2 regions of the Cobetia sp. MMG027 genome follow, and region 1 is predicted to be linked to the other one. Evidence: riboswitches for the same ligand, from Rfam matches in the RefSeq annotation. Region 1 holds a riboswitch; the other holds the start of a gene.
The links. Region 1 has a riboswitch for thiamine pyrophosphate ahead of PJK54_RS01265 (ABC transporter ATP-binding protein). Riboswitches for the same ligand answer to the same signal wherever they lie in the genome.

Region 1 (15,275 bases):
ACGATCACGCTCGCGCTACAACGGCCCGACAGGCCACGTGACTCGAGATCCTCACGCAAGGCGAACAGACGCCCCTCCAGGCCGACGAAATAGTGCTCCGCGCCAGCCAATGCGCCGTTGACACCATCCTCGATCAGCAGCAGCTGGTCCTCGGGCCCCATGGCATTGAGCGCATCATCCAGAATGCGACTGGAAAATGGCGAGCGATTGAGAAGATGAAGATTCATGCAATTATCCAGTCAAGGGAGGCAGGAGTGCGCGGGACAGAGACGCGCCCGCGAAAGACGTGAGCCGCACGCCCGCCAGTGCGATCTTGCGCCCGAAGCGAGAGCGCGAGGGTGATGATGGCGGAGCATACCAGCCGCACGCCCGGGCGTCAGGCAGGCCTCAGAAGCTCAAGACCCGCGAGAAGGCGCCGGTCAGCGCCACGATATCGTCGTGCTCCATCAGGGTCACCGGCAACAAGGCGATATCCTCGACGCTCAGGCCCCGTGCGCGCAGGGCGGTGGCATCCACATAACAGCGCTGGACATCGTACATGTCCAGCGCTGCCAGGAGATTGTCACTGCCCTTCTGCCCCAGCGCGCCCGGTTGCTGGCCTTCCAGCAGGGCCAATACGCCATCCCCACTGAACAGCAACCCGACCTCGCGCCCGAAGGCCGCCGCGACCATCGCCGCCTCCAGCCCCTCGCGCAGCCAGCTGCTGCCATGCGGCGCGTGACGCAACAGGATCAACAGATCGCCCGGCGCGAGGTCATCGCTCACCTGCCCAAGGTCGGCAGCGTGCGTCGCTGTCTGTGACATCGCATCACTCATGGTGCTCTCCTCAGGCGAAGGTGATCAGGTGGTCATTCTCGAGCGTGGCTTCCACCAGCTGCCCGAGTCCGGTCAACTCGAAGGGCGCCTCGAGGGTCGCCCCCTGCTTGCCGTGTCGCGCGGCTTCACGCTCATCGAGCATGCCACGCCTGAGCCCGGCTGCCACGCACACCTGCAGACGGGTCTCGCCCTGCTCCGCCAGCGCGATCCAGCGGTCCCGCAGATGTGGCTCATCCTGAGGAGGTGCCATCATCGTCGCCGCGTTGTAGACGCCGTCGTGATAGAAGAACACCGTGCTCAGACGATGCCCGCGGGCCAGCAACGCCTCGGCGAAGCGCAGGGCCGAATGACTGGCCTGCTGACTGTAGGGACCGCCGTAGACGGCCAGAGCGTAACGCATGTGAACCTCGAGTCGGCTGCGCATTGAGGGCGACATTCTAGCGCGAGTGGTGGCATCTGTCAGAGCCCCGCATCGCCACCACCACCGCCGCGACGTACCGCCGTTCCCTGCCGCCGCGCCGTGTCCATGCCCCACAACGCAACGACCCCGCCGAGGCGGGGTCGTTGATGCAAGGCTTGCGGGGTAGCGTCTGACGATCAATCGTCGGATGCAAAGCCCAGCAGCGCCAGCAGGCTGACGAACATGTTGTAGATTGAGACGTACAGGCTGACCGTCGCCAGCAGATAGTTGGTCTGCCCGCCATGGATGATCTGGCTGGTCTCGAACAGGATCGCCGCGGAGGCGAACAGCACGAAGCCGGCCGATACTGCCAGCGCCAGACCACTGATGTTGAAGATCATCGCCGCCAGCATCGCCAGAATCAGCACGATGGCACCCGCGAACAGGAAGTTGCCAAGGAACGAGAAGTCCTTGCGCGTCACCAGTGCGACCGCGGACAGACCGGCAAAGGTGATGCCTGTCATGCCGAGTGCCGTCATCACCAGCTGAGCGCCGTTGGGCATGCTCAGGTAGGCATTGAGCACCGGGCCGAGCGTGAAGCCCATGAAGCCGGTGAAGGCGAAGGTCGCGAAGATGCCGGCGGTGGAATTCGCGGTCTTGTGGACCAGGAACATCAGACCGTAGGCACCGATCAGCAGCACGAAGATGTTCATGCGGCCCACGCCCATGCTCATCGCCACGCCAGCGGTGAGCGCAGAGAACAGCAGCGTCATCGCCAGCATCATGTAAGTGTTGCGCAGTACCCGGTGGGTACTGAGTGAGCGGCTCGCGGTATCCTGCGAGACCTGCCAGGAGCTGTTAGCCATGGTGTCTATCCTCAGGTTGCTACGATGGATGCATCGAATTGACCCCAGCATGCCCGTCGGGGTTTCCCTAATCAAGAGACAGGACGATGAAAAGCCCGTTTCATGCAACTATCCAGCGCGCAAAAGGCAACCTCATCCTCGCTCTCCCCGCACAGTATGGCACTCGCTACCTTTCAAGCATCTGAACGGAAAGGAAATTCACTCCAAGTCCTTGACGCGGCCAGAGAAATCCGTAGTATTTCATCCCGTGAGTCGGAGGGATGGCAGAGCGGTTGAATGCACCGGTCTTGAAAACCGGCGTAGGTTAATAGCCTACCCAGGGTTCGAATCCCTGTCCCTCCACCACCTTGATTCCGAAAGCCCCGTCTACTTCAGGTAGGCGGGGCTTTTTCGTGCTCGCCCTGTCGCCTGGCAGCCGGCAGCGCTCAAGGGCGTTTGATGATCACCGCAAGTGATTGTCCGCGATGGCTTTTCCGAAGATTTTTCTTCGCCCACCTCTTGCTATTCTCATCAGTTTCGGTAGTATTTCGCTCCGTGAGTCGGAGGGATGGCAGAGCGGTTGAATGCACCGGTCTTGAAAACCGGCGTAGGTTAATAGCCTACCCAGGGTTCGAATCCCTGTCCCTCCACCACCTTGAATTCCGAAAGCCCCGTCTACTTCAGGTAGACGGGGCTTTTTCATTGCACACCTGCCTGCAGTGGCCATTCCTCATGGCATCCTCCCGGGGAGGTACAATGGATCACTCAACGCCTTGCGACACCCCGTGGTCGTACAATCCCTCCTCCCCTTGAAAAATCGAGACACCATGCCATTTTCCGCCCTTGGATTGAGCGACCCCATCGTCAAGGCCGTTACCGAGCAGGGTTATCAGACTCCGACCCCGATTCAGGCGCAGGCGATTCCCGTCGTGCTGGCCGGCGACAACCTGATTGCCGCCGCGCAGACCGGCACCGGCAAGACGGCAAGCTTCGTGCTGCCCCTGCTGCAACAACTGATAGACGCCCCCGAGGTTCGCGCCAAGCGAGTGCATGCCGTCATCCTGACGCCGACGCGTGAGCTGGCCATCCAGGTGGAAGACAACATCCGCCAATATGCCGCACATCTCACGCTCAGCTCCATGGCGATGTATGGCGGCGTGGACATCGCCCCGCAGCAACAGCGTCTGATCGAAGGCGTGGACATTCTGGTCGCGACGCCAGGGCGTCTTCTCGACATGTTGACCCGACGCGCGATCCATCTCGACGAGACACGCACCCTCGTCATCGATGAAGCTGACCGCATGCTCGACATGGGCTTCATCGCCGACATCAACAAGATCGTCGAGAAACTGCCCAGCCAACGTCAGAATCTGCTGTTCTCCGCCACCCTGTCGACCCAGGTACGCATGCTGGCCAGAACCGCGGTGACGGACGCCGTGGAGATTTCCATCGCGCCGGAAAACACCAGCGCTCCCGAGATCACCCAGAGCCTGATCACGGTCGACAAGGAATTCAAATCCGCACTGCTCAGCCACCTGATCCAGAGTGGCGAGTGGCAGCAGGCGCTGATCTTCATCGAGACCAAGCGCGGTGCGGCCAAGCTGGTCAGCCAGCTGGAGAAGCGCGGCATTGGCGCCGAATCCTTCCACAGCGGACGCAGCCAGGCGGTCCGCGAGCAGCTGCTGGCAGACTTCAAGGCAGGCAAGGTGCCATTTCTGGTGGCGACGGGCGTCGCGGCGCGCGGCATCGACATCGATGACCTGCAGCGGGTGGTCAACTATGACCTGCCGGATGAGGCAGAGAACTATGTGCACCGTATCGGACGCACCGGACGCGCCGGGGCAAGCGGTGAAGCCATCTCACTGGTATCGCGTGATGATTTCCGCAACCTGTGCGCCATCGAGCAGCATCTGGGCAACTTCATCGAGCGTGTGGTGATCGAAGGGTTCGAGCCCGGACTCGCCGTGCCCGCCTCGACGATGGACCCGCTGCCACGCAAGCCGGCCCGCGCTCGCCGCCGACCTGCCGGCAAGCGCTGAGCCATTCGCGCACCGTACGCGACACCGCGACAGTGGAACCTCCTCCACTGTCGCTCTCACTGCTGATCACCGCCTCACGACCTGCTGCCGTGAGATTCGCTGCTGCGCGATACCGGCCCCAGCTGGTTGTCGCTGACGAAACGATTGCAGCCTTCGCGCTTGGCGCGGAACAGGTTGACGTCCGCCTTGGCGATCAGGCTTTCCAGATCCTTGTCCCCGGACTGGCGCTGGGCGACGCCGATCGAGAGACTGACATCGAGACTGTTGATGCCGTCATTGATGACGAAGGGCAATGCCGAGGCCCCCTTGCACAGACGCTCCGCCACCTGGTCGGCGCGCTCACCATGCAGCCGCGGACTCAGCAGCACGAACTCCTCCCCGCCATAGCGACCGATCAGATCCTCTCCGCGCAGGATACTGCGCATGCGCTTCACCAGCTCCTTGAGCACCTGGTCGCCCGCCGCGCGTCCCCAGGTCTCGTTGATCAGCCCCAGGTGGTCGACATCCACCATCATCACGCTGATGGGCTGTGTTCCCATCAACATCTCACGCCCCTTGTCGATCAGTTCCGCGCGACTCAGCGCCCCGGTCAACTCATCGAACCGCTCGCGTGACTCGAAACGCTGGCGCAAGCGATCCGCCGACCACCCCATCTGTACCAGCACGAGGGTGAAGAACACGGTCAGAACGCAGAGATTGATCAGTCGGAACGCGAATGCCCACCCGGGCGGCAGCGGATTGGCCACCCCCTGGAACATCAGCACGACATAGGCCAGCAGCGGCATGCTCAGGCAGATGAGACACAGCAGCAGACGTCGCGTGAAGGGCATGCGAATGCAGTAGATGCACAGCAGCGCACCGAAATAGAAATAATCGAAACCGGGGGCTGGACCGAAATAGCCCAGAGACAGACTTATCTGGGCACAGGTACCCAATGCCAGCAGGTTGGCGGCCAGCACCTCTCGGCGCGCGCGATGCAGCTGCAGACAGACAAGGTCCACCACCAGCATGCCCAGATCCAGCGCCAGAATGCCCATCTCTCCCAGCCAGAGCATCAGACCGGCATACAGCAGGTGACTCGCTATCGCGAGCACATACACCACATTGAAGGTGGCGTGGAAGGTCTTCTCGTCCTCGGTGAGGCCTGGTGGGAAATCCTCGAATCGCAACAGCCAGCGCGCAAGGTGTGGATGTGGACTGCCCATGAGACTATCTCCTTGGCTGCTGACCACCATTCGTGGCCAGCCAGACCAGGCGGGTAAAGGCCTGACGAGCCAAGGGTACGTCATCCCTCAGTCGAAAGGAGATCAGCACATTACACGCAATGCATAAACCCGCCACCAAGCGCCGTGCCAGCCTGGCGTCACGACAGGCAGAACCGGGTCACGACGGAAAGATCCGCGTCAATGCAGGCGCAGCCCCACCTTGGTGATGCGATTGCCCTCGACCTCATTCACCACCCAGTGAATGCCATGCCAGTCGACATCATCCCCGACCACCGGCACCCCGCCGACTCTGCGGGTGATGAACTCGGCGATGGTCAGGTGCTGCTCGCCCTGAGAGAGCGTCAGTCCGTAGACATCGGCGATATCCTGCATGTTGGCATCCCCTTCCAGGGTGAAGGTGCCGAAGAAGGCGCGCTGTTCATGCTGCAGACTCTCGCCATTGAACATGCGATTGAGGCTTGGCACATCACAGGAGCGCCCGACGACGCACAGCACGTCCTTCTGATGCAGACAGGTGCTGCCCTTGGGATGGATCAGCACCTTGTTGCGGAACAGCGCCCCGACCTTGGCCCCGGAGGGGAAGCGCAGCATACGCAAGGCCACGCCTTCCAGCGCCGTGTTGTCGACCCGGTAGACCAGCATCTCGTAATCGTTGACGGGCATGATGCCCAGCAGATTGCGGCGGCTGGGCTGTGCGCCCGGCGGCACCACCACCCTGAGCTTGCGCGCCATGGGAGCCAGCGACGAGCCCTGCACCAGCAGCGAGATGATCACCACGAAGAAGGCGACATTGAAGTAGACGCCGGCATTCTCGACCCCGGTGATCACGGGGAAGATCGCCAGCACGATCGGCACCGCCCCCCTCAACCCGACCCAGCTGATGAACCACAGCTCTCGCCAGCGGAAGCGGAAGAAAGGCTTGAGACACAGGATCACGGCCAGGGGGCGCACGAACAGGATCAGCGCCACACTCAGAATGGCGGCCGGCAGCGCGAACTGCAGCATCGTGGAGGGTGAGACCAGCAGACCCAGCATCAGGAACAGCACGATCTGGGACAGGTGGGCCAGTCCGTCATGCACCGGCAGGATGTGTTCGAGGTGGCGCCCCGGATGATTGCCGATCATCAGGCCACACAGATAGATGGCCAGGAAGCCACTGCCACCGAGCTCATTGGTCGTCGCGAACAGGCTCAGGCCCAGCGCCAGCGCCAGCAGGGAATAGAGGCCGGGCGCCAGATCCAGATAGCGCATCAGACGGGCGATCAACCAGCCACCGGCGATCCCCATGCCCGCGCCGACCCCGAACTGCAGCGCGAAGCTCATGAGTCCGGCGGCGACCCCCGTCAGCTGTCCGGTCAGTATCTCGGCCAGAGTGATGGTGAGGAAGATGGCCATCGGGTCGTTGGTACCGGACTCGATCTCCAGCGTCGCCCCGACCCGCTCGTTGAGGTGCACCCCCTGCCCGCCCAGCAGCGAGAACACGGCGGCGGCATCGGTGGAGCCGACGATGGCACCGACCAGCAGGCCTTCGATCAAGGTCAGATCAAACAGCCACATGGCCAGCAGTCCCACCAGCCCGCTGGTCATGAAGACCCCGACGGTCGCCAGCACCAATGCCGGCTTGAGACCCGCACGGAAGGTCGAGAGGCGGGTGCGCAGCCCCCCATCGAGCAGAATGAGTGCCAACGCCAGGTTGCCGATCAGGTACGCGGTAGAGGCATCATCGAACTGGATGCCGAGCACGCCATCCTCCCCCGCCAGCATGCCGAGCCCCAGGAACAGCAACAGCAGGGGCATGCCGAGACGAGCCGAGACCCGACTTGCCAGCACGCTCAAGGCGATGAGCATGCCCGCCAGCAAGAAGTAATAGTTCAGATTCTCTACCACGTGTGCTCCCCCGCCATTCCCGGCACCAAGTCTCGAATCACGTCTGCGACGGCCCAGAGACAGTATTCCATGTCAGCGACGAGGCTGCAGAGAAATTTCTCAAATATTCATGGACTTGCGATCAACATGTCAGGCTTCTCGGCGACACCCAGGCCGGGGCTGCCGCCAGCTCGGCGTAGCGGGTCGGACCGAAGGCTTCCATCGCCCACAACAGGGCTCGGCACAGCTCACGCTGACCGTCGATATCGACCATGCGCCCATGACGCGAATAACCGGCGAGGAAGGCCTCACGCTGACTCGGCGTCTCCAGCAACAACTCGATCAGTGCCCAGTCGAACTCGATCGGGGCCCACACCAGAGCCTCCCAGTCGCTCCATACCCAGCCGGTGGCGGCGCACAGATATTGGTCCGCGCGCAGGTCCGGCAGACTCCAGACGGCGCGAGCGGGATGCGAGAAGGTGCGTGATGGCAGGTCCCCCAGCTCGTGGGACAGGGGATGGCGCGCGAGAAAACGCGTCACGCGGGCATTCCAATGCAGCAGCGGCATGGGCTGGGCAAGGGGCTGACCAAAGCCGGACACGGTGTCCTGATGCAGCCGCCCGACCTGATCTCCCAGCAACTCACAGAAGGTGTCACTGAGATCACTGGGCTGACCGCTGGACCACGGCAGATGCCAGACGGGCGCGCCATCGAGACGCCCCAGATAGGTCAGCGGCAGCGGAGGGATGGGCAAACGCGCCGGCAACGCGCCCGCCAGCCGTGTCAGGGCCTCAGGTTGCGCCCAGCGATCGGCGCCGAAGACACCGCGCATCGCTCGCCAGAAGGGGTCGTGATCCGGGCCGGTCCGCGCCAGCTTGATAAGGCCGGGGGTGCCGCCACGCTGCCGCCACAACCAGTTGGCACTATCCGGCCAGGCAAGTGCCAGCGGCTCCAGAGCATGCCCCAGATAGGTGGAAAGACGGCGAGTCAGCGCATCCTCCGGCCAGCCATTGGGCACGGATGTCGCGTCTGGCATCACGGGTCGCCGCGGTGGCACGGGATAACCGCTGGAGCAGGTCGAGAGATCCGGGGTATCAGGCATGTTGATCTCCTTGAGGCTGCGATACCTCGATAGCATACCCAACACCGGGCCATGCAGCATAGCCACACGACAGCCACCCCGACGATGGCAGGGATGCAACCGGCGGGCAGGTGACGGTACACTGTCGGCCTGGATGGGGGTGCCCGAAAGTGGGCTGAGAGCCGATGCGTCACGTCGCATGGCAACCCCTGGAACCTGATCCGGTTGATACCGGCGGAGGGAATTCCGGTCACCTGCCCAAGCGTCAGGCGCCCTGCGTGCTTCCTCCCCTCGGCATGCCGCCTGACCACGGATGACACTGTGTCGCTGGGACTCTCCCTCAACAACGCTCGCATCGATTACGCCAGCCATACGCTGTTTCGTGATCTGTCGGCGCGTCTGGATGCCGGAAGCTGGACGGCCCTGCTGGGCCGCTCAGGCTGCGGCAAGAGCTCACTGCTGCGCCTGCTGGCCGGCCTCGAGATGCCCGACCATCACACGCTGGAACTCACCACCGATGATGGCAAGCCACTGGCGGGTCGCGTCGCCTGGATGGCGCAGCAGGACCTGCTGCTGCCCTGGCGCCGGGTGCTGGACAACCTGTGTCTGGGAGATGATCTCCATCGTCGCCCTCGCGATACCGAGCGGGCTCGCGAACTGCTGGCAGCGGTGGGTCTGGAGGGGCGCGAGCAGGCCTGGCCAGACGCCCTCTCCGGCGGGCAACGCCAACGCGTCGCATTGGCGCGAACGCTCTACCAGCAGGCTCCGGTGGTGATGATGGATGAGCCCTTCTCCGCAGTGGACGCCATCACGCGACTCGAACTGCATGATCTCGCCAGCCGGCTGCTGGACGGACGCACCGTGTTGATGGTCACGCATGACCCGCTCGAGGCGCTGCGCCTGGCCGACCAACTGCTGGTACTGCGCCCGGGCCGCGACAGCCAGCAGGGGGCAGTGCTCGACTGCCTGCCCGGGCTCTCGCCGCCTCGCCCGGTGCCGCTGGACCTGCCCGCCCTGCAGCAGGCCCAGTCCGAATTGATCACACGCCTGCGCGACGGCGAGGAGACGCCATGAAACGCCTGCATGCCCTGCGTCATCTCGCCATCAGCGCCGCCGTCCTGCTGGGACTCTGGCAACTGGTGATCATCACCACGGCCGTGCCGCCCTACATCCTGCCAGCGCCACTGGCAGTCGCGGAGGTGCTGGTCCGTCAGGCCCCGATGCTGGCACACCACGCCGGCATCACCTTCGCCGAGATTCTTGGCGGGCTGGTACTGGGGGTCCTTCTCGGACTGAGCACCGCGCTGGCACTGGCGTTCATCCCTCGTCTGCGGCGCACCCTGCTGCCATTGCTGCTGATCAGCCAGGTGATCCCGCTGTTCGCGATCGCTCCACTGCTGGTGCTGTGGCTGGGCTATGACATGCTCTCCAAGGTCGTGATGGCCACGCTGATCATCTATTTCCCCGTGGCCTCCACCGGCTACGACGGCTTGCGCCAGACTCCTCAGGGCTGGCTGGATCTCGCCCATACCCTGGGTGCCAGCCCGTGGCGACTGCTGCTGCATGTCCAACTGCCCGCCGCGCTGCCGGCATTGGCTTCCGGCGTGCGCATGGCAGCGACAGCCGCTCCCATCGGGGCCGTCATCGGTGAGTGGGCCGGCGCAAGCCAGGGCCTCGGCTATCTGATGCTCAATGCCAATGCCCGGATGGAAATCGACCTGATGTTCGCCGCCCTGCTGGTGCTGGTCGCCTTTTCGCTGCTGCTGTATTTCACACTGGATGCCCTGCTGCGTCGCCTGATGCCCTGGCATCGGGATCGCCTGACCCGTTTGAACTGAGCGCTTCCGGCTGTCAGGCGATGTCCTGACGGCCTCACATTCTCGACACCACAAGGAATACCGCCATGCCATTCTCGCCATCGGCGATCCGCCGTTCCGGCAAGCTGTCCTGCCTCTTCGCGACGCTGCTGACAACCCTCAGCCTGAGCACCTTCGCCCTGTCAGCCGAGACTGGCGCCAGCGCCGAGCCCCAGGCCCCGACCGCCAGTGACAGTGCAGCGGCAGCGGTCACCCAGGCCGGGCAGGACGGTGCCACCCTCGAGCCAGACGCTTCTGCCAAGCAGACTGCCGAGACCGAGCAACAGACCCGCCCCGCCGCTGGCGATGTGCAGGACCCGCAAGCGGCCGCCACCGATGCCAAGCCCCTCACGCACCTCAAGGTCATGCTCGACTGGTACACCAATCCCGGCCACGGGCCGCTGGTGCTGGCTCAGGAACTGGGCCTGTTCAAGCAACATGGTCTGGACGTCGAGCTGATCGCTCCGGCAGACCCCAGCGTCCCCCCCAAGCTTGCCGCAGCGGAGCGCGTCGACATCGCCATCAGCTATCAGCCCCAGCTGCACCTGCAGGTGGATCAAGGGCTGCCGCTGGTGCGCATCGGCACGCTGGTGGCCACCCCGCTCAACGTGGTGGTCGTGCGCGCGGACAGTGACATCCAGTCGATGGCCGACCTCAAGGGCAAGCGTGTCGGCTATTCCGTCGGTGGCGTGGAGGAAGTCCTGCTGTCCACCATGCTCCAGAACAGCGGCCTGACACTGGATGACATCACCCTGACCAACGTCAACTTCTCGCTGACGCCGTCACTGCTGACCCGCAAGGTCGATGCCGTCACCGGGGCATTCCGCAACTTCGAACTCGCCCAGATGGCACAGGAAGGCGTCAAGGGCCGCGCCTTCTACATCGAGGAAGAAGGCGTACCGACCTATGACGAACTGATCTTCGTCGCCAACAGCGACAGCTATTCTCGCAAGCACGAGCAATACGCCGCCTTCCTGTCCGCCGTCGGTGAAGCCACCGCCTGGATGATCAACCACCCTGACAAGGGCTGGAAGCTGTTCCGCGAGTCCGACCCGGCACTCGATACCGCGCTCAACAAGAAAGCCTGGTATGCCACCTTGCCGCGCTTCGCCCTGCGTCCGGCCGCACTGGATGCCGGCCGCTACCGTGACTTCGAGAACTTCCTGTACGAGCGCGGCATGATCAAGCAGCGCCAGTCACTCGACCACCTGGCCATCGACGTCAACGCGCCCTGAATAGACGGCCGATGACAGACACGACGACGCCCTGCCGGTTTCCCGACAGGGCGTCGTTTGCTTTCTGCCAGATGACGCGAGGATGCCCTGCCCCTAGCCTCCCAAGACCTTCCTGTCAGCGCCTGCCATCCACCGGACTGCCGGCTGACGCCCGCCTGACCAGACGCCGCGCCAGCCACGCCATCAGCACAGGCTGGATCACCAACGCGACCACCAGCACCGCCACGAGCAATGGCATGCCCTCAAGGGCGCCACCCGGCGAGCTGACCAGCAGCGCCGCCCCGAGATAACTGCCCGCGGCAGAACTCAGGTGCTGAACGGCGCTCTGGGTGCTGGTGAAGGCGGCCCGCTCGTGCTCGGCAGGAATGAAGCTGTTGAGCGTGTTCTGTGCCACCCGCCGCGCCGAGGAGAACAGCATGTAGGCACCAAACCCCACCCACACCAGCGACGGCCCCGGCGAATGAAGCAGGAAGGCCCAGCCCACCAGCGCCGTCAGCAGACAGGTAATGGTGCCGGGCCAGACACTGCCGAAGCGATCACACAGCCGCCCGGTCAGCTGCATGCCCACCAGCGACAGTCCGCCTCCGATCATGTAGAGCCCGCCGAGATCCTCGCGAGGCAGATCGAGATTGAACAGCAGATAGCTGGAGAGATTGGGAATCACCAGGAAGTTGCTGAACATCGCGGTGGCGATCAGCGCCAGCCCGAGCCGGTGATTCGGCTGCGCGAGAATGGTGGCGATGGAGGTACCGGCGCGACTGCGAGGATTGTCCAGATGCCCCCGGATCGGCGGCAGCACCCAGGCCAGCAACCCGCAGACCAGCAACGCCAGCAGCGCAACGGCCCGGAACGGCGCCTGCCAGCCAAAGCCTTCGGACAACCACAGCGCGAAGGGCAGCCCCAGCACCGAGGCCACCGAGAAGGCCCCCATCACCATCCCCATGGCGCGCCCACGCCGGATTCCCGGCACGACATCGATCACGATGGCCAGTGCCGTGGCCGCCGCCGGCCCACCGAACAGCCCGCCCAGCATGCGCGCGGCCAGCAGCGTCTCGAATCCGGTGGCGAAGCTCGCGATCAGATGACACAGCGCAGCACCGAACAGAAAGCCCAGCACGGCCCAGCGACGATCGAAACGATCCGCATGCCGCGTCCACAGCAAGGTACCCACCGCCGCCGCCAGCGGGTAGCTGCCGACGATGTAGCCCAGGTGGTCCAGCGGAATGCCCAGCGACTGCGCGAAATCCGGCCCCAATGCCATCACCATGGTGAAACCCATGATGACGGCGAACTGCAGCAGCGTGACCAGCGCGATCACCAGACGCTCGTGACGCGTCACCGGTATCGTGCCGTCTTCGTCAGGCACGCGGGGCGCCGACAACGGCGCAGGCGTATGACGTGAGCCGCTCAAGCGCGTGCGACGCGTTCAAGAAACGTCTCGACGGCTTGCTGGAACTCGCTCGCTCGCTCGGCATGCAGCCAGTGGCCGGCATCCAGCGAGGCATCTTCCAGGCGCGGGAAGCGCTCACGCATTGCCTGGAGCCCGTCGGCCTGCACGTAATTGGAACGTTCGCCCCACAGCAGCAGGGCCGGCAGTTCCACCTCGCCGTGTGCCTGAGGCGCCTCGACGATCTGGGGGTAACCCGCCGCGATGTGATCGAGCCCGACTCGCCAGCCCATACTGCCGTCCTCATCGCGCACCAGGTTGGTGGCGAGGAACTGACGGATAGCCGGCGTTTCCACATGGCGTGCCATCACGTTGTCAGCGTCCTTGCGCGAGGCAGGACGCGCCTCACGCACGGCCTCGAAGGCCGCGAATATCTCATCGTGCCCGTGTCCGTAGGCGATGGGCGCGATGTCCGCCACCACGAGACTGCGCAGTCGTTCAGGTGCCTGCAGTGCGACCTGCATGGCCACCTTGCCCCCCATGGAGTGCCCCATGAGATCACAGGTGGGGATATCGAGCTGATCGAGCAGAGCGATCACGTCAGCGGCCTGCTCCGGGTAGCTCATGCCCGCCACATGCGGGCTGCGACCATGATTGCGCAGATCCACCGCGATGACGCGACGCGACTGCGACCAGAACTTGATATGCGAGCGCCAGTTGTCCGCGCTCCCGAACAGACCATGCAGAATCACCAGCGGCGTCGCATCCTGCTCACCCGCCTCATTGCCCTGTGCGGCTTCACGGGCATCACTCTCGTTGTAGAAAAGCTCGACCGTCGTGCTTGTCGCAGTGCTCATCATCATCTCCATGGACGCTAGACAGACCCTCAGACGCTCCCGACCCTCACGCATCGCCCGCGATGGCACGCGCCAGTGCGAAGCGGCAACCTCGTGGCCGAGTGTCAGAAAACGCTCATGTTAGCAGACTATCAAGCCGCCGCGCGGCTCACCGCGGACTGGCTTCCAGATAGACCTTGACCGCCTGCCACAGGGGGCTTCGATAGCGCTCCGGATGCCAGAGCATGGAAAAATGCCGCTTGAGGTTGAGCTGGGGCGTCTCCAGCACGACCAGCTCCCCGCGTGACAGCTCCGCATCCACAGACAGGCGCGAAAGGCAGCCCAACCCGAGGCCGGCAAACACAGCCTGCTTGATGGCCTCATGCTGCCCCAGCTCCATGCGCACCTTGAGACGCTCGATTCGCCCATGCAGTGCACGTTCGAAGACCGCCCGCGTGCCCGACCCTCCCTCTCGCAGAATCCAGTCGGCATTGGCCAGATCCTCGTCATCGAGTGCCGTTGCACGTATCGCCAGCGGGTGGGACGGCGGCGCCACCACTACCAGTTCATCCTCACGCCAGGTCTGGCTCATCAGGCGTGGCGCGTGACAATCCCCTTCGATCAGCCCCAGCTCGGCATCGTAGTTGAGCACCGCCTCCACCACCTGATGGGTATTGCGCAGGCGCAGGTTGAGCTCGGTCCCGGGGTTTTCACGCATGAAGGCCCCTGCCAGGCCGGGCAACAGCCAGGTCCCGATGGTCGCGCTGGCGGCGATTTCCAGCTCGCCTCGCAGGACCCCCTCCTCCAGCCCGGGCTCACGGGCCTCCAGCTCCAGTGCATGGGTCTGTTCCAGCAGCTGTTCGGCACGCGCCAGCAGACGACGGCCATTGGCATTGAGGGCCAACCGGCGCCCGAGTCGCTCGAACAGCGCGACGTCAAGATGGCGTTCCAGCTCTGAAAGCGCCTGGCTCGCCGCCGATTGCGAAAGCCCTATCTCTCGGGCGGCACCACTGACCGAGCCCTGGCGAGTCACGGCGACAAAGACCTGTAATTGGCGCAGGGTGATATGGATCTGCATATCGGTTTTTCCGGTAAGTGGTAAAGGAATAATCGACTAACTTCCCAATGATATTCCTGCATAAACTATTCATCAAACCAGAAGCACTAAGCATGCAACGTCCTCACAAGCACTCAAGATCTTCACGCGACAAGACCTGACCCGACACGCCCACCAAGGAGAAAGCCAATGGACGCACAGACGCTGACTGCCCCCCCTGTCACGGAACGGCTGCGCCGAATGGTGCCGGGACTCGCGCTGTGCGGCGGGCTGACACTGGCGGGGCTGGGGCTGCACGCCATTCCGACCCTCGCCGCGACCGGCGTCAGTCCGCTGGTCTTCGCGCTGCTGTGCGGCATCGTGGTCGGCAACCTGCCCGTCACTAGCCGACATGCCCGGGCACTGGCACCAGGGCTGCATGTCGCGACCAAGAAGCTACTGCGACTCGGCATCATCCTGTTCGGACTGTCGATCACCTTGCAGCAGATTCTCGGCCTGGGGTGGAGCGTGGTCGTGCTGGATGTCATCGTCATCGCCGCCGTGTTGAGCTGCGGCTATTTCCTGGGCACGCGCTGGCTGGGCCTGGATCGCGATACCGCCTTGCTGACGAGTGCTGGCTCTGCCATCTGCG
Region 2 (15,275 bases), on a different contig from region 1:
CGACGCTCCACCTTCGAGGCCATCGAGGGCTTTCCCGTCGTGCCCCTGATGGAGGACATCCAGCTGAGCGTCAGGCTCAAGCGACTGACCTCGCCGCTGAACCTCTCCGCCAGAGTCACTACCAGTGGAAGACGCTGGGAAACCCATGGCGCCTGTCGCACCATCCTCAAGATGTGGGGGCTGCGCCTGGCAGCCTGGGGTGGCGTATCTCCTGTCCGTCTAGCGCGTCTCTATGGTTATGGTGCCGCCGCTCAGGCGTGTGAACAGCGTGGCTTGCCTCATGCCTGAAGCCTCGCTTGCTGACAGGGAAACCGACACGGCAGCATACGACATGCGCCCGACGCTCATCATCTTCGGCCGCCTGCCACTGGCCGGACAATGCAAGACGCGGCTGATCCCTGCCCTCGGTCCCGAGGGGGCGGCACGCCTCTACTCGCGCATGCTGCGCAGAATCGTTCAGCAGGCCTGCGCCTCACGCCTCGGCAAGGTGGTCGTGATGCTGACTCCCTCCCCCGAGCACGCCCGGCAGCAACCTGAGCTGGCAGCCCTGCTGACGGACCTTGAGGATCAGTTGCGTGCAGAGAGCATGGCGGCATATGGCAAGCGAATCACGCTCGAGGCACAGCCACAGGGTGGGCTTGGGGAGCGCATGCATCAGGCCATGCTGCGCCACCTGCCCGCAGGCCCCGTGCTGCTGATGGGCTCTGACCTGCCCGCATTGGACAGTCAACGTCTGCGCGAGGCGGCGCGGTGCCTGCATGACCATGAGGCGGTGCTGCAGCCCAGCGAAGACGGGGGATACGGATTGATTGGCCTGAAAGCAGCCTGCCCGGCGGCCTTCCAGCTGGATCACTGGAGCCATGCCGACGTGAGCCGGGAGACTCTTGCACTGCTGGCTCAGGCAGGCAGAAGCGTCGGTTGCCTGCCTGTCAGCTGGGATGTCGATGAGCCTCACGATCTGGTGCGCCTGAGGCGACACTTCCCAGCCCTGATGGCGAACCTCTCCTCCTGTCAGCCTGCATGACATCTTTCCTGCAGCGCATGACACGCTTCCCGCATCGCAGGAAGCCCTTTCAGCATCGCAGAAGGCCTCCCAAAGTCGCATGGGTTTTAGGGCGGCAGAGGCTTTTCCTGCACCGCAGGACTGTTACACTCGAGATATCGTGACGTCTGAGTCACAGCTTGACGGGGTGCCGGTAAGACCGGCTGAGATGTCATTCGCACTGTTCGAGGCCTTGCATCGAGGTGCGTGAATGACGATCCCGCCGAACCTGATCCGGTTAGTACCGGCGTAGGGATCAAGCGCGAAGTGTTGCCGCACATCATCTTCACCTCTTCCAGGTGAACGCCGCACCTCCCCCCGCTTTTTCCCTGCAGATTGCCGGACCTGACCACGCTCGAGCCAGACCTTTGCCACTCCATCACGGATTGGCAGCACGCTCACCGAGGGATGCGTCGATGCCCAGCTTTTCAGACCTGACCAGTGCCTGCGCCGAGGAATGGCGCGACTATCTCGAGCATGATTTCGTTCGCCAGCTCGGGGAAGGTCATCTGCCAGAGGAGTCCTTCCGCCATTACCTGCAGCAGGACTACCTGTTCCTGATCCACTTCGCGCGCGCCTGGGCGCTGGCCGCCTACAAGAGCCGCACCCTCGCGGAGCTGCGTCAGGCCACGGCCAGTCTCGACACCATCCTCAATACCGAGCTCGATCTGCATATCGGCTACTGCAGCGAGTGGGGCATCAGCGAGGATGACCTGAGTGAGCTACCGGAATCCCGCGCGACCCTGGCCTATACCCGTTACGTACTGGATTGCGGCCAGCGCGGCGATCTTCTCGATCTTCACGTGGCGCTCGCGCCTTGCCTGATCGGCTACGGCGAGATCGCCGAGTGGCTGCTGGATCAGGACACCACCGAGATCGAGGACAATCCGTACGCGGACTGGATCGCGATGTACTCCAGCGATGACTTCAAGGAAGCGGTGGACGCCGAACGTGAATGGCTGGACGCTCGGCTCTCGGAGGTCTCGGAGCGCCGGCTGGGCGAGCTGGTGGATGTCTTCCGCGATGCGACGCGTCTCGAGATCGACTTCTGGCAGATGGGGCTTGATCGCGACTGATCCGTGGCAGGCCCTTGCGTGACAGGCCGCGCCAGCGCGAACGGAAGACTCATCGATTTTCGTCGGCCTGGGGACGTGGTCCTCTCGCCAATCATCCAGACACACCACAGGCCATCAGAGCCTGAATGCGAGCACGATGATCTGGGCCAACACTACGCTCAGCACAGGTCATGCCCGCATTGAACTCTGAGCACGCTTGACGGGGTGCCGGTGGAACCGGCTGAGATCCTGCATGCATCACCTCGCCGCCAAATGGGCGAGGCTGCCAGCAAGGGGTCCCGTGGAACCTGAACCGGTTAGGACCGGCGTAGGAATCAAGCTGATGGTCAGCCGCTGCCCGCGGCCGCCTCGCTCCCGGGCCACCTGTTGGCAAGGAGTCGGCGATGGCCATCCTCTCCCTGCGCACGGTCTTCCCATGATGACGTCTGCCGTGACGTCGCCCTTTGAGGAGACCTGCATGAGCACTACCCCCACGACTCAAGATCCGCAAGCCACCAACGCCGCAGAACCGTCGTTCGCCCCCCAGCCTGAGGCTGCGCCGAAGGCGCGCGCACGTGCCGGTCGCAAGGATGGCAGTCGCCACCTCGCCAGCGAAGCCCGCGTCGACGCCGCCGCCATCGCGCCGCTGAGCGGCTCGCGCAAGATCTATATCGAAGGCTCCCGCCCGGACATCCGCGTGCCCATGCGCGAGATCGGCTGCTCGCCGACCCAGACCTCCAGTGGTCTGGAAGAGAATCCGCCGATCGTCGTCTACGATACCTCCGGTCCCTACACCGACCCGGCGGTCGAGATCGACATTCGTCGCGGGCTGGCGCCACTGCGCGAGAAGTGGATCGAGGAACGCGACGATACCGAACAGCTCAATCAGCTGAGCAGCGAATATGGTCGCGTGCGCCAGGCCGACCTGCGCCTGTCGTCCCTGCGTTTCGAGCTGGACCACCGCCCGCGTCGTGCCCTGCCGGGCAAGAATGTCACCCAGCTGCACTATGCGCGCCAGGGCATTATCACGCCGGAGATGGAGTACATCGCGATTCGCGAGAATCAGCGTCGTATCGCGCTGCGTGAGGAGTATCAGGGCAGTGACTCCGTCGAGAGCATTCTGGGCCACCAGCACCCGGGTCACAGCTTCGGCGCCAACCTGCCCGACGAGATCACCGCCGAATTCGTGCGTGAGGAAGTCGCACGCGGCCGCGCCATCATTCCCGCCAACATCAATCACCCGGAAAGCGAGCCGATGATCATCGGCCGCAACTTCCTGGTGAAGGTCAACGGCAACCTGGGCAACTCGGCGGTCACCTCCTCCATCGAGGAAGAGGTCGACAAGATGACCTGGGCGATCCGCTGGGGCTCCGACACCGTGATGGATCTTTCGACCGGCGCCAACATCCACGAGACACGTGAATGGATTCTGCGCAACTCTCCCGTGCCCATCGGCACGGTGCCGATCTATCAGGCGCTGGAGAAGGTCGATGGCGTGGCCGAGAATCTTGATTGGGAGATCTTCCGCGACACGCTGATCGAGCAGGCCGAGCAAGGCGTCGACTACTTCACCATCCACGCCGGCGTCCTGCTGCGCTATGTGCCGCTGACCGCCAGCCGCGTGACCGGCATCGTCTCGCGCGGTGGCTCCATCATGGCCAAGTGGTGTCTGGCGCATCACGAGGAAAGCTTCCTCTATCGCCACTTCGAGGACATCTGCGAGATCTGCAAGGCCTACGACATCAGCCTGTCACTGGGCGATGGCCTGCGCCCGGGCTCGGTGGCCGATGCCAATGACGCCGCCCAGTTCGGCGAGCTCGAGACGCTCGGCGAGCTGACGAAGATCGCCTGGCAGCACGATGTCCAGGTCATGATCGAAGGTCCGGGTCACGTGCCGATGCACCTGATCAAGGAGAACATGGACAAGCAGCTCAGCGAGTGCGACGAGGCGCCCTTCTACACCCTCGGCCCGCTGACCACCGACATCGCCCCGGGCTACGACCACATCACCTCCGGTATCGGTGCCGCGATGATCGGCTGGTTCGGCTGCGCCATGCTCTGCTACGTGACCCCCAAGGAGCACCTGGGCCTGCCCAACAAGGACGACGTCAAGACTGGCATCATCACCTACAAGATCGCCGCGCATGCCGCGGATCTGGCCAAGGGGCATCCGGGCGCGCAACGTCGTGACAATGCACTCTCCAAGGCACGCTTCGAGTTCCGCTGGGAAGACCAGTTCAATCTGGGCCTTGACCCGGACACCGCGCGCAGCTTCCACGACGAGACGCTGCCCAAGGATTCGGCCAAGGTCGCCCACTTCTGCTCCATGTGCGGGCCGAAGTTCTGCTCGATGAAGATCACCCAGGAAGTCCGCGACTACGCCAACGAACACGGCCTGACCGGTGACGCCGACAGCGTGATGGCCGGCATGCAGGAGCAGGCTGACAAGTTCAAGCGCGAAGGCAGCCAGCTCTATCAGGAGGTATAGGTAGAGGGATTGGCGCACGAAAGGCTGACGTGCTGAGCCGCACGAAAAACGCCCCGACCATCACTGGTCGGGGCGTTTTCAATGGCCTGCTGCCAACCGCTCATGACACGTCATGAGCGTGATCCAGAGATCACGTGCGGCTGGTGACTTCCAGCAGGTGATAACCGAACTGGGTCTTCACCGGGCCCTGCACGGTGTTGATCGGTGCGCTGAACACGACTTCGTCGAATTCCTTGACCATCATGCCCGGGCCGAAGGCGCCCAGGTCACCGCCACTGCGACCGGACGGGCAGGAGGAGTGCTCGCGAGCGGCATCAGCGAAATCGCGGCCGTTCTCGATTTCGGTCTTGAGAGCTGCACACTGTTCTTCGCTGGAAACGAGAATATGACGCGCTGTGGCCTGTGCCATGTCTATCACCTGTCACTGATCGAATAAATGCCGCCGGCAATCACCGGCGGCGTGGCAGCACATTGTGGCCCAAGGCGACGCTCGCCGCTAGCGTCCGCCACAGACCCGGCGCTGATACTGGATGGCATCAAGGTCGCTGCTGCCCAGCAACGCCGCTGTGGCAGCATTGCATTCCGCCTCTGCCAGTTGATCGGCACCTGATGATTCAGCCCACTGGATATTGCCGATGCTGGGCTGATAGCTGACCGCCGCATGGCAGGCCATGCGCCGCGTACTGTGGTAACGCTGGGAGGGCAGGGTCGGAGGATTGGCGGTCATTTCCTGACAGGTGGAAGCGAACATCTCACTGGCCGCCTGGCTGCAGCGGGTATGTGCCATGGCATTCTGCCGCTGGTTGGCACACACGGAATCATTGAGAACACGCCACTGCAAGGTATCGAAATCGATCATCTGCCCTTGATAGCGGGTCTCGACATGTTCTCGCTGAAGCCCTGCTGTCGACGTCAGATGAGACGCTACTCCCTCCCCGAATTGCCCACTCATGCCGGATACCGCGTCCATTAATGCTGCCAATGCCGCACTGACAGAATTCATCACACACTCCTTGTGTTGATGCCTCCCGACATATGCCGCCGGGGAGCCTTGCTCGATCATCCATGACCGTCACTTGCGGTGACATGACCTGATAGCGCTGCTTCATAACGAGACTGATAGCGCCGACTGACAGCGTCAGTGCGCTCACTGCGATATTACCCGCTCACCGCCATCATTGCCTTGACGCTCAAGGGGATGGTTCCAACGCTTCCTCCTCCCGCAACGAGCCGTCAGATTCAAGACTCCAGACGCGCGAACGCCCACCCGGAAGACCGGATGGGCGTTGTAGACGCTCGCCTGAGAGCGTCAGCAGCAGTCGCTTACTTGGCGACTTTCTGCATGGCCTCGGAGGCGGACTTGGCATTGTTCTCTGCCAGTTCCTGACCTTTCTTGGCGTATTCCTGGTTCAGCTCGACCACCTTCTGGGTGTCGTTCTGAAGCTTCTCGCCCAGAGACTTGACCGTCTCCTGCTGTTCCTTGACGAAGTTCTTCAGGCCTTCGCTGTCCTTGATCTCGAGCATGGAACGCGCCTGCGCCATGGAGGTGTCAACGTAGGACTTGGTCAGATCCATCTGAGCGCTGACCAGCTTCTCGCTGTAATCGAGACTCAGGGCGCTGAAAGCACGCAGCGGAGCGAAGAACATGTCGTCGAACTGCTGAGTGGTCTTCTCAAGATTGGTGTTGAACATGGGGCACCCTCCAGGGTTTGGCATCACACGGAAAATGAAGCGGAGCTTTGCTCCGTTGGCTACCAGGACTGAACCAAGCTTGTGAGCCATGAGGTCGAGATCTCACTGCAAGCCAGCATTCTCGACAGGTTCCATCCTCGCTGCAGTGCAGCATAAGCCACCTCTTGCTGCACTGCAACATCAGGAACGCAATATTGATCAACCACCTTGCCCTGCGAGTCTGCTGCCGGGCTGACTGCCCTCTTGTCCAGAGACGCCAAGCCCCTGAATGTCATGAAGATTTCAGTCGCTCGCACGACATCGCTGGCACAACATCCTGTCGCCCAGCAATTCGCGCTGACCCTCGCTACGACATAACGCCACACTGGCCTTGGACAACCAGCGACGACACTCATCACAACGTGGCTGCAGGTATTGCATCTCATCATGGCCAGACCCCATGCCACGATGGCCGTGCGACACGTCAGAGGATTTCGCGCCAGAGGAAGACACGCCCTCCAGCCTCACGTCAGAAACTGAAGGCTGCCAGTCCTGAGCCTGCAAGCCGTGGCACGTGGACGAGGGCATGGTCTGCGTCATGCCGGACATCAGTGTCTGGAAAGAGGATGAGGTGGCCTTTGGAGGAGTGGCCTGGCGAGTCTCGGAAGGTGTTGGCCCCTCCTCACGAGGCGTGACCTGAGGAGCGTCATCCCCGCTTGAAGAAGGGATGGCGTCATCACGCACGGGGGCCACCGAGGGGGAAGCGGATGGGTCCTGGGGTGGTACCCAGGCGTAGGCCGTCTGCTCATCGGGATGGATGGCCACGGTGGCATGTTCTGACAAGCCGAGTCGCGACGCCCAGTCGACCCGTGATGGGCCATGCTGCGCCAGGATGGCACGACCGAGACGCCTCAGACGACGCGGGTCGATCCGGTGGGTGAAATCACGCATGCGGGCGACGGAGGCCGCCCCGCTCCCCAGATTGAGGCATTCTTCGGACAACCCGCGCAGGTCCACCAGCGCTCGACTGTCCAGAATATCTTCGGGAGGCCGGCTGACCTGTTCCTCGGCGGCAATGACCAACCGATGCGTCAATTGTGGCTGCAGCACCATCCCGAGCCTGGAAGGCAGGAGACCTGAGCTCTCCAGCCAGCGGCGAAAGCACTGCTGCTGTTCCTTGAGTGCCAGCAGCGGTGATGGCGTCAACCGCAACTCATCACCGCTCTGAACGACCTCCTCGATATCTTCCAATGAGCCCTGCCCGACGGAAGCGCCTTGCTCGACAGAGGGGCTCTGGTGCGCGCTCAGCTCGCCAAATGGCGAGATCGTCAGCGGGAGATCAAAGCAGGACGCATCCAGTACCCAGAATTGCATGAGGCGATTGATCAACACGTGATCCAGCTCGATCACGCCATCATCCCCTTCCAGGCGCAGGTCATGCAGCACGACCCAGTCATCGCGCGACTCGAACAGGGTGTTCAGGAATCGGGCGAGCGAACGACGACGCTCCTGATGCGCTCGAACGCCTCGCAGCATCCTCAGAACCTGCTGGCGCTCCTGGGTGCTCAAGGTGGCATTCTGCGCCAATACCTCAAGTACCAGAACGTCATACTCCCTGGAGTCACAATCCTTGAGCAGCATGGGAGCCTCTAAATTTAGAACATTAAGATGTTTTCAGTGTAGTCATCGCAGTACCATCTCTGCCACCTGCTACCTGTCAGGGCATCCAGCCAGGGGGAACAAGCAGGGGAGAAACGGGTACCGGGCAGATCTTGAGGATAGCGCTTCAGGACAGACCTTAAGAATAGCGCTTCAGGACAGACCTTCAGGATAGATCAGGCTGATGATGATAGGGCAGCATCGCCTCCACCTGGCGTCGCGCCCCGCTCAACCAGCGCGCTTCCTCCTCAAGCGCGTCAGCCACGGCTGACTGCAGGCCGGGGTGTACCAGCCAGTGCAATGACCAGGTGTCATAGGCCGAGAAGCCGCGGCTGATCTTGTGCTCACCCTGTGTGCCCGGATCAAAGCGCGTCAGTCCCCGCTCAAGGCAGAACTCCAGCCCCTGGTAATAGCAGACCTCGAAATGCAGGCAGTCCGCCTGCACTTCACTGCCCCACCAGCGCCCATAGAGGCAATCGGCACCGACAAGGCACAACGCAGCCGCCACAGGATCGCCATGTTCATCACGCGCCTGCACCAGCAGCAGCTGTTCGGGCATGCTGCGCCTTAAGCGCTGAAAGAACGCCAGTGTCAGGTAGGGCCGTTGTCCGCGCTCCAGATAGGTCATGCAGTAACAGCGATGGAAAGCTTCGAGATCGCTCTCACCGATGGCTTCACCGCTGAGACGCGCGAGGGTGATGCCCTGCTCGAGCACCTTGCGGCGCTCGCGGCGGATCTCCTTGCGTCGCTTGGAGCGCAGACTGCCCAGCCACTCATCGAAGTCTCGCTCACCTCGCGACTGCCAGTGATACTGCATGCCACCACGCAGCATCAGCTGCGGGCTGACGGCTTGCCAGTCACGGCACTCGTCGAGATCCGCGAACAACAGATGAAAGCCACTGTGCTCAAAGCGTCGCAAGGGCCCGCCTGCGTCGACGGCGGGTGCCACGCCGGCCTGAAGCCTGGGCCACAACCAGGCAAGCAGCGCTCGGCGGGAAGGGCCTCCCGTCTCCGATGAGGCCAGGACCAGCCGCGGACCAGCGCTCGGCGTGAAGGGAACTGCCGACAGCTGCTTGGGATAATAACGCCCACCGGCCTGCTCCAGCGCCTCGGCCCATTGCTGATCAAAGACATACTCGCCCCGCGAGTGCAGCTTGAGATAGCGCAGCAAGCCGGCGACAAGCCGTCCTGACTCGTCACGCACCAGCAAGTGCGCCGGGTACCAGCCCGTAGACGCGCAGGCCGCGCCGCTGTCTTCCAGTGCACGAAGATAGGCATGTTGCAGAAAGGGATACTCTTTTCCCGCCAGCGCATCCCATTCTGCGGGCGTGACAGCGCTGATCGACGAGAGCACGTCCAGATGCCAGTTCGCGCCACGTCTGTCAGTGGCCTCAGTCCCGATCTGCCTTCGCGACGCATCACTCTCCTGATGCCCTGCTTCCCGGTGCTCGCTCACCCTGCTCTCCTCTGAAGATGCCCACCCTGCCGCCCGGCCGATATGCCGCCTGCCCCAGGACATGCTAGTGTGTCGCCATGATGCAAGACAATGAGACTGCCATGACTGATACATCGCCTCCCGCCGACAAGCCTGAGCCCACGCGCGATACGGCGACGGCTACCGAGCGTCCCGCCACTCCCTCTGCGCAGGAAACCCGCGCCGAGACCAATGCCATGGCACTGGCCTCCTTTGCCCTGAGCGTGCTGGGCTGTCTGCTGGCACCCGCGGCATTGGGTGGCATCGTCTGCGGTCATCTCGCCCGCCGACAGATCCGCCAGCGCGGTGATGCCGGCGATAGCTGGGCGCTGGCCGGCCTCATACTGGGCTACCTGCTCATCGCGTTGTCATTGGCGGGTCTGCTGATGTTCGGCGGCATGATGCTCACCATGTTCGGTATCATGGCGTTCAGCAGCTGACGCAGGACGACCCTCCTTCAGCCTGCCCCCCGATTTTCATGCCAGCGGGACACCCTGCCGCCTTGAGCACCTGGTGTGCTCCCGCCAGCGATTCCGGCTCCTGTGAGCCGCCTCATACCTGAGCGAGCCTCGATGCTGCACTCGATTCTCGATAATGATTTCTACAAGTTCACCATGCAGAACGCGGTGGTGAAACTGTTTCCCTACGCACGCACCCGTTACGCCTTCATCAACCGGGGCCAGCATGCCTTCCCCCCGGGATTCGGCGAAGCACTGCGCGCGGCCGTGGATGACATGGCACGCCTGGCGCTGAGTGCTGAGGAAAAGGAGTTTCTGGAGCAACAGTGCCCCTTCCTCGACCCCACCTATCGTGACTTTCTTGCCGGCTTTCGCTTCGATCCCGCGGAAATCACCATCACCCAGTCGGGTGAGGAGCTTGAGGTCCATATCGAGGGCTACTGGTACCGCACCATCCTGTGGGAAGTCCCGCTGATGGCGATGATCAGTGAGCTCTGGTACCGCCTTGGTGGCGATCAGCGTGACAGCGACAAGAGCGTACGTGACAGTACGCTGACCAAGATCGAGCACTACAAGCGTCTGGGGGTACGTGTCGCCGAGTTCGGGACGCGTCGTCGCCATTCCTATGCGGTCCATGATCAGGTAGTGGCCGCCCTCAAGGAACAGGGCCGTGGCTGCTTCATCGGCACCAGCAATGTCCACATGGCCCAGCGTCATGGCACCAAGCCCATCGGGACGCATGCTCACGAGTGGTTCATGTTTCACGCAGCGCGCTTCGGGTTCAAGATGGCCAACATCCTGGCGCTGGAAAACTGGGTGAAGGTCTACCGGGGTGATCTGGGGATCGCGCTTTCAGATACCTTTACCAGTCGTGCCTTCTTCAGAAGCTTCGACAAGAAGTTCGCCAAGCTGTTTGATGGGGTACGGCACGACAGCGGTGATCCCATCGAGTTTGCCGAAGCGACCATCCGCCACTATGAGTCGCTGGGCATTGATCCCAAGACCAAGACGATCATCTTCTCGGATGGTCTGGATACCGACAAGGTTGACCGTATCGTGCGCTACTGTGCCGGTCGTATCGGCATGTCGTTCGGGATCGGCACCAATTTCACCAATGACGTCGGCCCCCAGCCGATGAACATGGTCATCAAGATGACGGAAGCCCGGCCCGAGGGTCAGGATTGGGTGCCGGTGATCAAGCTGTCGGATGTGTCCAGCAAGCATACGGGTGATCCGGACATGATCCGTCTCGCGCATCAGGTGCTCTCGCTCAAGGAGCTGGATCAGACGGCAGACTGACACGCTCGCCCCTGACACCGTCACCCCGCAATGAAGAAGCCCGTTCAGGATGATGCCTGAACGGGCTTCTTCATGTAGGTCACGCATTCGGCGTCACGACAACCTGCTCACGTCTGCGGCTGGGTCTTCGGTGACTTGAACACGCCATTGAACAGATTGAGCATGACCTGCCAGGAGGCAGCATCCGCCGACGCATCATAGCCGAGCGGGAGGTCGTACCTGGCGGCCTTGGCATCCGACTCCGGATTGGTGAACGCATGCTTCGCCCCCGGATACTGGATCAGGGTCGTCCGCGTACCGAGGGATTCAAAGGTAGACAGCAGCGTGTCCAATCCTTGCTGCGATACCAGAGAATCCGCCTCGCCATTCTGGATCACGACGCGTCCGGCGAAGGGCTCGGGATTCTCGACGGCGATTCCAGGGCTGCCGTGGAAGCTGACGACAGCCTTGAGCGGAGCGCCGGAAAGCGCCATGTTCAACACGACACCTCCCCCGAAGCAATAGCCGATGGCCGCAAGGCGGTCACCATCCACCTCGGGGCGAGAACGCAGCACCGCCAGCGCCGAATTGAAGCTGGATTCGGCCTTCGGCCAGTCACTCATCACCGCCGACGAGAAGGCCTTGGCATCCTCGGGATGCTCCGCCGTGCGGCCTTCACCGTACATGTCTACCGCCATCACGACATAGCCGAGCCCCGCCAGCTGCTCCGCGCGCTTGCGAGCATAACTGTTGAGCCCCCACCACTCATGGACCAGCAGTATGCCGGGACGACGTCCCTTGGCCTTGGCATCACGCGCGATCAGCCCGACATGCTCCTCACCATTGGCACGATAGGTCACGACCTCGGTGACGACCTGCGGTCCTTCGAGGCGGTCGACGAGGGTGCCATCATCGGCCGCCAATGCCTGCCCCGCGGACAGCACCGATTGTGCAAACAACAGACTTCCGGCGCACCAGCCACGTAACATACGCATCGCCCACTCCTTGTGCAGATTGACAGAGTACAGAATGATGGAACGTGCCCACTGTCGTGTCGCGGTCACATCCCTTCCTCCCGATTGTCCTCGCTCACCGAGCTTGATGCCACTACCACCCGGTTACGACCACTCCGCTTGGCACTGTAAAGCGCCATGTCAGCACGATGCAGGAAGTCGTCACGGCTCTCCCCGGGCAGCGGCGTGGCGACGCCGAGACTCACGGTACACAACAGCTCCTGCTGCATGAACGCGAAGGTCATGCCGGCAATCTTCTGACGCAGACGCTCTGCCATGCCGACAGCGGTGGCGACCCCGGCATCAGCCAGCAAGATGCCGAATTCCTCGCCCCCCAATCGCCCGAAATAGTCATTGCGCCGCAATTGCTGCTGACAGATGCCGCCCAACCCACTCAACAACTGGTCTCCGGCGGCATGACCGAAGCTGTCATTGACCCGCTTGAAGTGATCCACATCGAACAGGACTAGGGCAATCTGGTCCCGCGAGGCGGATACCAGCAACGTATCCAGCATGGAGAGGAAGCAGCTGCGGGTCATGGCACCGGTCATCGCGTCCGTCATGGCTTCATGCTCGCGCCGCTGTTCGATCAGCTTGCGTTCATTGATATTGCGCGAGACCGACAGAATCCGGAGATAGCGGCCGGTCTTGGGGTCCATCGAGGGCGTGGAGATGGATTCGAACCACAGCGTATGGCCCTGCTTGTGGAGAATTCGGAAGTCGACACGAAAGACCTCTCCAAGACAGGCGGAACGATGGACCTTCCTGGCGACGCGATCTCTGTCATCCGGATGAATCAGCAGCTTGATCTCGCTGCCCTCGATGTCATTCACGCCAAACCCGCAAAGCCTCTCGACGGATGGACTGATGTACTGACAGATCCCGTCACTGCCTTCAATGCTGACCATGTCGCTGACGGAATCGAGAATGAATCGATAGCGCTCCTCGCTCTGACGCAGCGCCCGCTCGATGTGATGGCGCGCCGTGATGTCGTCACAGTAACCATTCCATGTCACGCTGCCATCGATGGGGTCCATCGGTTGGGGCAAGGCCACGCAGGCCAGTCGCCGGGTTTCCCCATCTGGATGCTCATAGTAGATATCCGGCTCCCAGGGCGACTGGGTTTCGGCACTGGCGCGTGCCGATTCAAGCAGTCTTTGCCGCTCCTGGTCATTGAGATGCGACAGGAAGCGCGAGGCATCCTCAAGTGTCGCGTCAACTTCCTCTCCCAGCAGTTGATGGGCGACCGGCGATAGATAGGTATAGGTGAACTCATCCTCCCGGCTGAGCCGGCATTGAAACACCATGCCCGGCATCTGCTGTATCAGATACTCCAGCTGGCGTCGGTGAGCCTCGCTTTCACTGATGTCACTCAGTTGCCCCAACACCTCTCTGACGGCGCCTCCGGCCGCATAGTAGAGGTGCATGTCATCCTGCAGATAGCATTGACGGCCATCCACATGGCGGAAGGAGTAACGCAGGCTGACGCTGGCACTGCGCGAGTCGACGGCCTCCTGAAAGCGTGCCTGACATTCCGCCAGGTCATCCTCGCAGATGCGTGACTGCCAGATTCGCGGGCTGGCCAGCAGCAGGTCCCGCGACAGGCCCGCCAGCATCTCGACGCCGGAGGAGATGGATTGCAGCTCCTCCAGTGGCCAGGGGCCTCGCGCACAATAGCGCACCCCCGGGGTGTCATTGAGCTGAGTCATCAACCGCTGACGTTGATTGACCGCCTGCTCCAACCGGTGGTGAGTCGCGCTGATGTCACGCACCATCACGGCGACTCGAGGCGAGTCTCCTTGCTGCGTCCGGCCCAGACTCACCAGCTGGACGGAAAGACGACAATCGCCACGTGGCAAGCTCAGGCTGACGTCACACTGCAAGGTCCCGGCTCCTTCCAGACAATGCATGACGTGGGAGTGATACACCCGCTCCAGGGTCTGTCCCGCATGTGCCATGGCGGCGTCATGGTAGAGGTGCCATGCCGGATTCGCCTCATGCAGGTACAGGGAGGTTCCTCTCACCTCCAGCATGGCCATGGGGTCTCTGCTGCGCATCAGCATCATGCGATATGCCTGAAGCTGCTGTCGCTCGTGGGCAAGTGCCTGTTCTCGTAGGGAGATATCGACGACTCGACCGCAGACCGGGTGATTCGCGCCGGAGCGCCAGAGTGTTTCCTCCACCAGCACGCCGTGTCCACTGCGATCCCTGATGCGATAGGTCATCGACCCGGCAGGAGCACCGGAGGCCCGGAAGTCTCTGACTCGCTGACGATCTGCCGCCACGATCAGGGAGAACCACAGTTCGGGATGCTTGAGGAAGTCGCGCTCGCCATACCCGAGCAGACGCTCCACTGCAGGATTCAGGGTAAGGAAGCGCTGGCCGTCCGCGCTCAACATGAACAGGACATCCCCTGCGACGGCATGGTAATGGTGCAGCAGGCGGGCATCTGAGAACGATTCCAGCAATGTGAGACTCCCCTTTGGATCAGACGTCGCCCCTCAGAGTGCGTCATCACCCCGCGCAAGACCAGTGCGTCACGCCAACGCTGGAGGGCACGTCACCGTCAAGGGCAGGCAGGCCCATGCCGCCTCCGGACTGACAATCTCGATGGGCAGCACGAAAACGCCCGACCCGGAACAGAGTCCGGGTCGGGCGTGAAGGGGTCAGAGCGGAAGGTGCTAGCCTTGTGCGGTACGTGCACCGACCATGGCATCAGCCTGCAGGGTATCCGGCTCGCTGACCGTGTCATTCGGGGCGCCGTCGCGGGCGACATCCTTGCGCACTCGGCTCGCCGCAGAGGGCGCCTTGGCTCGCCTCTGAGCCGCGCCGGTAGCGTGACGTCGCGTGGCAGCTTCCTGCCGCTCTCCACCACGGGCGCGGGAGTGCTCCAGCAATGAACGAAAGTCATCCGGCGTCATGTCAATGCGCTCTGCGGCGGCACTCTCCTGCCAGAGAACATAGATGGCCGGCTGCTCACGCCCGAGATCCATGCCGACCACGCGTCCCTGACGTTGTGTCCCGGGGTCGCGCAGCGTCGCACCGATCAGTTCGTGGGCTTCGCGAATGGCATCGTGCATCTGAGACAGCCTGCTTTGGAAGTCAAGAGATCTGCCGAGAACAGCGGCAGTGTGGCA

Region 2: linked by a shared signal. The riboswitch ahead of tenA (thiaminase II) and the one ahead of PJK54_RS01265 (ABC transporter ATP-binding protein) in region 1 are both predicted to bind thiamine pyrophosphate.

Annotation. Positions count from the first base shown of each region.
Region 1 covers NZ_JAQJIO010000001.1:289,607-304,881, reverse strand. The annotation lists gene tusB (sulfurtransferase complex subunit TusB) at 1-227, opposite strand, end outside; gene tusC (sulfurtransferase complex subunit TusC) at 388-816, opposite strand; gene tusD (sulfurtransferase complex subunit TusD) at 827-1,216, opposite strand; gene PJK54_RS01300 (Bax inhibitor-1/YccA family protein) at 1,414-2,082, opposite strand; tRNA gene PJK54_RS01295 (tRNA-Ser) at 2,337-2,427, shown strand; tRNA gene PJK54_RS01290 (tRNA-Ser) at 2,624-2,714, shown strand; gene PJK54_RS01285 (DEAD/DEAH box helicase) at 2,889-4,100, shown strand; gene PJK54_RS01280 (GGDEF domain-containing protein) at 4,175-5,305, opposite strand; gene PJK54_RS01275 (potassium/proton antiporter) at 5,504-7,213, opposite strand; gene PJK54_RS01270 (hypothetical protein) at 7,335-8,294, opposite strand; TPP riboswitch at 8,420-8,533, shown strand; gene PJK54_RS01265 (ABC transporter ATP-binding protein) at 8,595-9,347, shown strand; gene PJK54_RS01260 (ABC transporter permease) at 9,344-10,111, shown strand; gene PJK54_RS01255 (ABC transporter substrate-binding protein) at 10,177-11,364, shown strand; gene PJK54_RS01250 (MFS transporter) at 11,480-12,730, opposite strand; gene PJK54_RS01245 (alpha/beta fold hydrolase) at 12,772-13,608, opposite strand; gene PJK54_RS01240 (LysR substrate-binding domain-containing protein) at 13,757-14,665, opposite strand; gene PJK54_RS01235 (YeiH family protein) at 14,834-15,275, shown strand, end outside.
Region 2 covers NZ_JAQJIO010000002.1:77,238-92,512, reverse strand. The annotation lists gene PJK54_RS02405 (TIGR04283 family arsenosugar biosynthesis glycosyltransferase) at 1-288, shown strand, start outside; gene PJK54_RS02400 (TIGR04282 family arsenosugar biosynthesis glycosyltransferase) at 332-1,024, shown strand; TPP riboswitch at 1,177-1,315, shown strand; gene tenA (thiaminase II) at 1,459-2,118, shown strand; TPP riboswitch at 2,309-2,449, shown strand; gene thiC (phosphomethylpyrimidine synthase ThiC) at 2,576-4,585, shown strand; gene PJK54_RS02385 (peptidylprolyl isomerase) at 4,716-4,994, opposite strand; gene PJK54_RS02380 (hypothetical protein) at 5,082-5,588, opposite strand; gene PJK54_RS02375 (phasin family protein) at 5,909-6,277, opposite strand; gene PJK54_RS02370 (nuclease-related domain-containing protein) at 6,560-7,897, opposite strand; gene PJK54_RS02365 (GNAT family N-acetyltransferase) at 8,082-9,371, opposite strand; gene PJK54_RS02360 (DUF4190 domain-containing protein) at 9,473-9,829, shown strand; gene pncB (nicotinate phosphoribosyltransferase) at 9,962-11,146, shown strand; gene PJK54_RS02350 (dienelactone hydrolase family protein) at 11,254-12,120, opposite strand; gene PJK54_RS02345 (diguanylate cyclase) at 12,186-14,606, opposite strand; gene PJK54_RS02340 (hypothetical protein) at 14,820-15,218, opposite strand.